2 regions of the Tuberibacillus sp. Marseille-P3662 genome follow, and region 2 is predicted to be linked to the other one. Evidence: a T-box and tRNA genes for the amino acid it is inferred to sense, from the RefSeq annotation. Region 2 holds a T-box; the other holds one or more tRNA genes.
The links. A T-box is a leader RNA that pairs with one kind of tRNA and senses whether it is charged. The one in region 2 lies ahead of pheS (phenylalanine--tRNA ligase subunit alpha), so its partner is inferred to be a tRNA-Phe.
Positions count from the first base shown of each region.

Region 1: it encodes a tRNA-Phe, which carries the amino acid that the T-box ahead of pheS (phenylalanine--tRNA ligase subunit alpha) is inferred to sense. The anticodon was not compared.

Region 1 is NZ_FXBS01000005.1:107,690-112,122, forward strand. Features, by position in the region: gene dnaB (replicative DNA helicase) at 1-72, shown strand, start outside; gene B9Y89_RS06630 (adenylosuccinate synthase) at 254-1,543, shown strand; tRNA gene B9Y89_RS06635 (tRNA-Met) at 1,775-1,851, shown strand; tRNA gene B9Y89_RS06640 (tRNA-Asp) at 1,870-1,945, shown strand; tRNA gene B9Y89_RS06645 (tRNA-Phe) at 2,258-2,330, shown strand; gene B9Y89_RS06650 (M23 family metallopeptidase) at 2,545-3,960, shown strand; gene yycF (response regulator YycF) at 4,138-4,433, shown strand, end outside.
Region 2 is NZ_FXBS01000006.1:389,243-393,675, forward strand. Features, by position in the region: gene B9Y89_RS10410 (Uma2 family endonuclease) at 1-401, shown strand, start outside; gene sspI (small acid-soluble spore protein SspI) at 449-652, opposite strand; gene B9Y89_RS10420 (TrmH family RNA methyltransferase) at 749-1,522, shown strand; T-box leader at 1,567-1,802, shown strand; gene pheS (phenylalanine--tRNA ligase subunit alpha) at 1,863-2,897, shown strand; gene pheT (phenylalanine--tRNA ligase subunit beta) at 2,914-4,433, shown strand, end outside.

The sequences.
Region 1 (4,433 bases), on a different contig from region 2:
GTAAAGGAATATAATAAGTTTGTTAATTTAGATCGAAAACATGATGAAAGCCAAATACCTCCGGGTGCATAGACTATGAAACTGCCGACAATATCGTCGGCAGTTTTTTTATAGAGAAATAGAGCTTAATAGTAAAATACGAACATAAAATATAATGATATTTTAAATGTTCGGTAGTTGATTGACGTATACCTTGATCTATTGCTAAAATAAATGCATCATAAATAAATTAGGAACTTTTAGGAGGGCTCTCATGTCTTCAGTTGTGGTTGTGGGAACACAGTGGGGCGATGAAGGGAAAGGTAAAGTAACGGATTATCTTTCGGAAACAGCGGAGGTCGTTGCGCGATATCAAGGTGGCGACAACGCCGGACACACTATCGTTTTTAACGGTAAGAAATATTCACTCCATTTAATTCCTTCCGGGATCTTTTTTGACGATAAAAAATGTGTTATTGGCAACGGTATGGTCGTTAATCCAGCATCCCTAGTCAAAGAGTTGGAATATTTACATAATCAGGGAGTCCGAACCGATAATTTGCGGATTAGTAATCGCGCTCAAATTATTTTGCCTTACCATATCAAATTGGATGGCCTTGATGAAGTGAGTAAAGGGAATAACAAGATTGGGACAACAGGTAAAGGCATTGGCCCTGCCTATATGGATAAAGCTGCACGCGTGGGGATACGGATGGCCGATTTAATGGAACCGGAAACCTTTAAAGAAAAACTTCAATATAATTTGCAGCAAAAAAACCGTCTTTTAGAAAAAATGTATGAAGAGAATGGCTTTGATCTCGAAGCCATTTATGATGAATACATGGCTTATGCTGACGCTCTTCGACGCTATGTTTGTGATACATCTGTTGTATTGAATGAAGCACTTGATCAAGGGAAACGTGTATTGTTTGAAGGGGCGCAGGGCGTGATGCTTGATATTGATCAAGGCACGTATCCGTTTGTAACATCGTCCAACCCGGTTGCTGGCGGTGTTACCATTGGTTCGGGTGTTGGTCCATCAAAAATTAAACATGTCGTCGGTGTTGCGAAAGCTTATACAACCCGGGTTGGAGACGGACCGTTTCCAACTGAATTGGATGGCGAGATAGCAGACCAAATTCGGGAAGTTGGTAAGGAGTATGGAACGACAACGGGGCGGCCGCGCCGAGTCGGTTGGTTTGACAGTGTGGTTGTTGGACATGCGAGACGTGTCAGTGGCATTACTGATCTATCATTAAATAGTATTGATGTTTTGACAGGGCTCGATACCGTCAAAATTTGCGTGGCTTATGATTACAAGGGCAAGCGGATTGAGGAATATCCCGCAAGCTTGAATGTGTTGAGCGAATGTGAGCCTATATATGAGGAATTGCCCGGCTGGCATGAGGACATTACCAATGCGCGTTCGTTGTCAGAACTCCCGGAAAATGCAAGGCACTATGTCGAGCGTATATCTCAACTAACAAAAATTCCATTATCCCTCTTTTCCGTTGGTCCAGATCGCTCGCAAACCAATCTTGTTCGCGGTGTGTTCGCCGAGTAGACTATTGACATACGGCTGCTCAAAAGTTTGGGCAGCCGCATTTAATAGGAGGCACTTAAGGGACAATTTCGAACAGTTAGGATCATTTTCGAATAACGAATGATAAAGGTCTAGATTAAAATTTGAATGAATACCTTGCAAAGTTTTATAGTTAATGGTACGATATTTATCGTCGCTGTTAAAATAATAACGACTTCTGAGACACAACACCATCTGTAATCTTTAAAACGACGCGGGGTGGAGCAGTTCGGTAGCTCGTCGGGCTCATAACCCGAAGGTCGCAGGTTCGAATCCTGCCCCCGCAACCATAACTATTAAATACATAGGGGTCTGTGGTGTAGCGGTTAACATGCCTGCCTGTCACGCAGGAGATCGCGGGTTCGATTCCCGTCAGACCCGCCATTTACATAAATTAACGCAGATCTATCAAAATTGTCTGGCTCGATAGCTCAGTCGGTAGAGCACTCAGCGATACTTCGTGAATAGGCAACGTTGAGGAATACGGTTTTTGTATTCCGAATTTTTTAAGTTACTTCCATCGAATATTCTACGAGTTGTCCTGACGCAGCCCGCTACGAAGCAATACTAGTAGAGGAAAGGACAGTTTTTATACAGCGATACTTCGTGAATAGGCAGCATTGAGGAATACGGTTTTTGTATTCCGAACCTCCATAAGGATAAAAATAAATAAACTCAAGGTTAGCCTTATATCATGGCTCGATAGCTCAGTCGGTAGAGCAGTGGACTGAAAATCCTCGTGTCGGCGGTTCGATTCCGTCTCGAGCCATCCATTATTGACGCACTCAAAGTGCGTCAATTTTGTGTTCCTCAAAACTGATCGCCCTTTAGGGAGTTGCCTTTTTTATGACATATTTACGATAATACTACATCTGTGTTACAAATTGTCGAATCGTCTTGCTTCAAGAATCCATGACTGCTAGATTGTTAAAGGCAAGGTTAATGATGCTTTGGACCTACTTAGGTTCTGGGAGGATTGGATGATGGGGAAGACGGATGATATTAAGAAGTTGATAGCGAAATGGACTTTGGGCGCAGTTGCTTTAACTGCTCTTGCTTTTGCTCCCGTACAGACAAGTTTTGCTAAAGATAATGATATACATACGGTTTATCATGTTTACTTAGGCAATGAATCAATTGGAACGATGGATAATCCTGAATTAATTAAAAGTTTTATAGATAAGAAAGTGAAGCAGGCTGAAAAGAAACATCAACAATATGATTTTACAACTGGAAGAAAATTGAGTTTGGTTCCGGAAAAAGTATTTCAAGCAGAAACCAACAACAAACAAGTTTTTCGTCAATTCAAAAACAAAGTCACCATTAAAGCTGATGTCGGTGCTGTTCAGGTTGGTGAGGATAAAGTTGTCTATGTTCAATCAGAAAAGAAGGCGAAAGAACTTGTTAAGAAGTATAAAAAGCATTTTGTCTCTGAGCCATTGCTTAAAGCACATGAAAAGGGTCAAACTAAATTGGAAGATGGAACGGAACTGTTAAAACTTGAGTTTTCGCAGCCGTTAAAGGCCGTATCGGGACGGGCGTCTATTAAACAGATCAAAGATACGGATCAAGCCTTCGACTATTTATTAGAAGGAAACTTAACCAAAGCGACTTATAAGGTCAAAGAGGGAGATGTTTTAGTCGATATTTCTCATAAATTTGACTTGAGTCTTAATGAATTACTTAAACTGAATCCAAAATTACAAGAGAATAAACTCATACATATCGGTGACAAAGTCACGGTAAAGAAACCTAAACCTTTTGTTAACGTTACGTTTAAAAAGAAGGTAACGAAAGAAGAAACAATTGATTATAAAACAGAGACTCGTCAAAACGATAATATGTATAAAGGGAAAGAAAAAGTTGTCCAAACGGGTAAAGAAGGCAAACAAAAAGTACGTTATCAATTAAAAGTCGTTAATGGTCAAACGGTTCAACGGAAAACTGTTAACAAAGATGTAATATCCAAGCCGCGTAAGAAGATTATAGAAAAAGGTACAAAAGTGATTGCGTCACGTGGTACAGGGAACTTCCGATGGCCGACTCATGGTGGCCCCATCACGAGTGGCTATGGTAAAAGGTGGGGAAGTTTTCATAAAGGGATTGATATCGATGGCACAATGGGAACCTCGATTTTAGCTGCTGATAATGGTGAGGTTGTATCGGCTGGATACAATAGCGGAGGTTATGGCAAACGCATTGTGATTGACCATAATAACGGCTTCCGGACAACCTACAATCATTTATCAGACATTGATGTTCACACCGGACAAACGGTTAAGAAGGGGCAATCGATAGCTAATATGGGTACATCCGGTGATTCAACAGGAACCCATTTACACTTTGAAGTCATCAAAAATGGCAGTACTCAAAATCCACTTGATTACGTTCACCGTTAACCTCTAGATTTTTCTAGAGGTTTTTCTTTGTAACTCACACGATATAGAAGGATTTTTTATTGGGAGCAAGAACTATTTATGTAAATGTTTTTATATTTGCGGGTGTTAAATTCATTTAATAGGATGCGTATGATAGAATAGAGGAATGACATGTATTAAAATTGGAGGGATCATCTCGTGGAACAGAAAATTCTTGTTGTAGATGATGAACAACCCATTGCAGATATACTCGAATTTAACTTAGAAAAGGAAGGCTATGACGTCATATGTGCGTATGACGGAAATGAAGCTATTCAAAAGGTGGAAGAGGAACGACCTGATCTAATACTGCTTGATGTGATGTTACCACAAAAAGACGGTATGGAAGTTTGCCGGGAAATTCGAAAAAAATATAGCATGCCGGTCATTATGTTAACGGCCAAGGATTCCGAGATCGACAAGGTATTAGGATTAGAACTTGGTGCTGATGACTA
Region 2 (4,433 bases):
AAGATTATGTTATTTTCAATGCACCGATTGATGTGGTGTTAGCGGAGAAGGAAGTTAAACAGCCGGACTTAGTATTGGTTCACCGCGATCGCTTGCACATTATTACCAAGCACGGAGGCATTGAAGGTATCCCTGATTTGGTTGTGGAAATTCTTTCTCCTTCTTCAGCGAAAAGGGATAAAAAGATCAAGCTCGATACGTACGCGCGTTATGAAGTACCGGAATATTGGATTGTTGACCCTGAGAATCAGGTCCTCGAACAGTACGTGTTGGACGTCGAGCAGTATGCCTTGCCTGAAGTATACGGCGGAAGTGATTTCATCCAATCAAAACATATCCAATGTATTTCATTTTCCATGAACGATATCATCGGAAATATCCCTAACCTTTCTGAAAGCTAAAAATCCCGCACCATTCGGTATGATACGGGATTTGGGTCAGCCACTTGTTACACACCTTCAGCCAAGTGATCAATCATCTTATTTTTGTCTTCATCACTGGCCTTTTCCCAAATAATCTCAAACATGACACCGAGGCCCGGCAACATTTTTTCCTGACCGTCCTCAATAGCATCAACCACGGTACTACGGAGCTTTTCATTGTCATTATCGGACAAGTTATGCTTAATCGCTTGCCGAATATTAATATCCATGCTTTAATACGCCTCCTTTACTTTTTCTTTTAGTATTGATTAAAATATGATAAATATGTAATAAGATATGGAATGACTCAAAAAGGAGTTACTGTAGTGAAAACAATTGAATCTAGACAAAATTTGAATGTTAAGCAATGGATGAAGTTAAAGCAAAAAAAACATCGAGAGAAACTGGGTGCCTTTATCGTCGAAGGCACGCATCTTGTTGAAGAAGCCCTTAAAGCTGGACAAGTCAAACAACTGCTTATGGTTTCGGATTATGAAATGCCGCGGCAATGGCAAGCTTGGTTGGAGGATGACGTGGAAACGTTTGTCCTCAGTGATGACATTTTTGACACGTTGGCAAATACGGAGACGCCACAGGGTATTATGGCGGTATGTCCGATGTATCAGGACAAGCTTAATATGATGAGTAACGGTCGTTATCTCCTTCTTGATGCTGTTCGTGATCCTGGCAATATGGGAACGTTGATCAGGACGGCGGATGCTTGCGGTTTCAATGCGGTCATTGTGGGTGCTGATTGCGTTGATTTTTATAACAGTAAAGTTTTGCGTTCGGCTCAAGGATCCCATTTCCACATTCGTCTGATTGAGTCCGATATAAGTGATACGATGACAACATTGCAGGACAAGAAGGTCCCGGTGATGGGAACCATGATGACAGGTGTTGATGTCTTTCAACTAGAATCTGACCATCGCGGCGGTTTTGCTCTGCTATTAGGTAATGAAGGTGCCGGTGTATCGGAGGCATATTTGCAACAAACAGACGTGAATGTGCAAATTCCTATTTTTGGACGGGCTGAATCCTTGAATGTGTCGGTTGCCGGCGGTATTTTGATGTATACATTACGTGATAGACTTGCGTAACGCTGTGAAATTCTTTATACTTTTATGAGAGTTTTTAAGCGAATATCGATGCTATGAAAGAGAGTAGTACTTTTGCTATCACCATTAAGGGAGATTGCGTCATGGACTGCAAGCGCAATTATGGACTGATCTTTAGGAATTCGCTCTGGAGCAGTCATCTGAACACTTTTTTAGGTTAAAGATGCACCGGTAAAGACCGTTATTCTTTGTAAGAGAGTCAATGATACAGTGTATCAATTTGGCTAAATAGGGTGGTACCGCGGAGTACGCCGTCCCTTTTTATGGGATGGGGTGCTTTTTTTTATATTCGAAAAGGCGTATAGAAGGAGGAGTTAGGCATATGAAGGATAAATTACAGGCTTTAAAAAGTGAAGCCCTTCAAGCGATTCAACAAGCAGAGCAGTTATCGCAACTTCAAGATATTAAAGTGACATACTTAGGAAAAAAAGGGCCGATTACCGAAATATTGCGTGGCATGGGCAAATTGTCGAAAGAAGAGCGGCCGGTGATTGGCCAAATGGCTAATGACGTTCGAGAGGCCATCCAAGCGGCTCTCGATGAAAAACATGCCACATTGGAGCAAGCACGGATAGAAGAACAGCTAGCTGAACAAGCCATAGATGTGACCTTGCCCGGACGACCTGTTAATCAAGGGAGTCAACATCCACTATTTACTGTCATCGAAGAGGTTGAAGATTTGTTTATCGGTTTAGGCTTTTCCGTCGCGGAAGGTCCAGAGGTGGAAACCGACTATTACAATTTTGAGGCCTTGAATTTACCTAAAAATCATCCCGCTCGCGATATGCAGGACTCTTTTTATCTTACCGAGGAGATTTTACTAAGAACACATACTTCACCTGTCCAAGCGCGAACGATGGAAGCATATAACGGTCAAGGGCCCGTCAAAGTGATTTGTCCTGGTAAGGTATACCGGCGTGATACGGATGATGCAACCCATTCGCATCAATTTACACAAATTGAAGGTCTTTATGTTGATAAAAATGTTCGTTTAAGTGACTTAAAGGGCGTTTTAACGGTGTTTGTGAAGCAGTTGTTTGGTGAAGACCGTGATGTCCGTCTGCGCCAACATTACTTCCCGTTCACGGAACCCTCCGTGGAAATGGATATTTCCTGTTTCAAATGTGGTGGTTCAGGATGTCCAGTATGTAAGCATAGCGGCTGGATCGAAATTTTAGGTGCTGGCATGGTGCATCCTAACGTTTTACGGATGTCGGGATTTGACCCTGAAGTCTATACAGGCTTTGCGTTTGGCATGGGTCCTGAACGGATCGCCATGTTGAAATATGGTGTTGACGATATTCGTCATTATTACACCAATGACCAACGATTCTTAAAGCAATTCAAGCGTGTGTGAGGAGAGGTGAACCGGAATGTTAGTTTCATATAATTGGTTAAGCGAATACGTCGATATTAGTGATATTTCGCCGCAAACATTAGCAGAAAAAATAACGAAGGCCGGTATTGAAGTTGAACACGTTCACTTCATGAATAAGGGAGTTCAAGGTGTGGTTGTCGGCTATATCCAAGAATGCCGCCCGCATCCCGACGCTAACAAGTTAAATCTTTGTGATGTCGACGTCGGCGGTGATGTGGTGCAAATTGTCTGCGGTGCACCTAATGTTGCAGCTGGACAAAAAGTTGCGGTCGCGAAGCCTGGAGCGGTTTTGCCTGGAGACATGAAAATAAAAAAAACAAAACTGCGCGGTGAGACATCAAACGGGATGATTTGTTCACTGCAGGAACTTGGCATCAATGAAGCATTGGTTCCAAAGGCATTTACTGATGGTATTTATGTGTTGGAAGGTGAGGCTAAAGTAGGTGATGATATCACATCTTATTTAAATTTGGACGATGTGGTGCTTGAGTTGGATATTCTGCCGAATAGCGCACACGCCTTCAATATGATTGGGACAGCTTACGAAGTTGCGGCGATTCTTGACCGCGATGTTCGTTTACCACAGCCTAAGGTGCAGGTATCATCGTCTCAAACTGCTGATAAGGTTAAAGTAACAGTGCATGCAGACCAGCATGTTCCTTACTATGGGGCACGTGTGGTTGAACAAGTACAGATCAAGCCGTCTCCCCAGTGGTTGCAAAACAAACTTATCGCTTCGGGAATTCGTCCGCATAACAATATTGTCGATATCACCAATTACGTTCTTTTGGAATATGGACAACCGTTACATGCATTTGACTATGATCGTTTGGGTTCGCAGGAAATCGTCGTCCGGCATGCGATTGAAAACGAAACGATGACGACCTTGGATGAGCAGGAACGTTTATTACAGACCAATGATCTAGTGGTTACCAACGGTGAGAGTCCCGTAGCAATCGCGGGTGTTATGGGTGGTGCCGGTTCAGAGGTCACTGATATGACAAGGAATATCTTACTTGAATCGGCTGTATTTGACGGTGCTAGTGTTCGACGGACGGCCACGAGATTACAACTGCGTACCGATGCAAGCCAACATTATGAGAAGGGTCTTGATCGTAATCGGGTTGTTCCAGCTGCTGAAAGGGCCGTTCAGTTAATGCATGAGCTTGCCAATGCTGAGGTTCTGGACGGTATTGTTGCATCTGGTGAAGCTGAGGTTGAGCCTGGTATCATTAATATGCCGTGGCAGAAGGTGAATGACGTTTTGGGACTAGATTTATCCGTTGATAATATTCAATCGGTTCTTGAACGGCTTCGATTTGGCATTGAGATTAAGGGTGAATCTATGCGTGTCGAGGTTCCGGTTCGCCGCCCCGATGTCTCGATACCCGAAGATATTGTTGAAGAAGTTGGACGCATCTTTGGTTATGATGACGTACCAGCGACATTACCTGAAGGAGCTTCGACACAGGGACAATTAACCTTTTATCAGAAAGGTCGTCGCAACATTCGCCG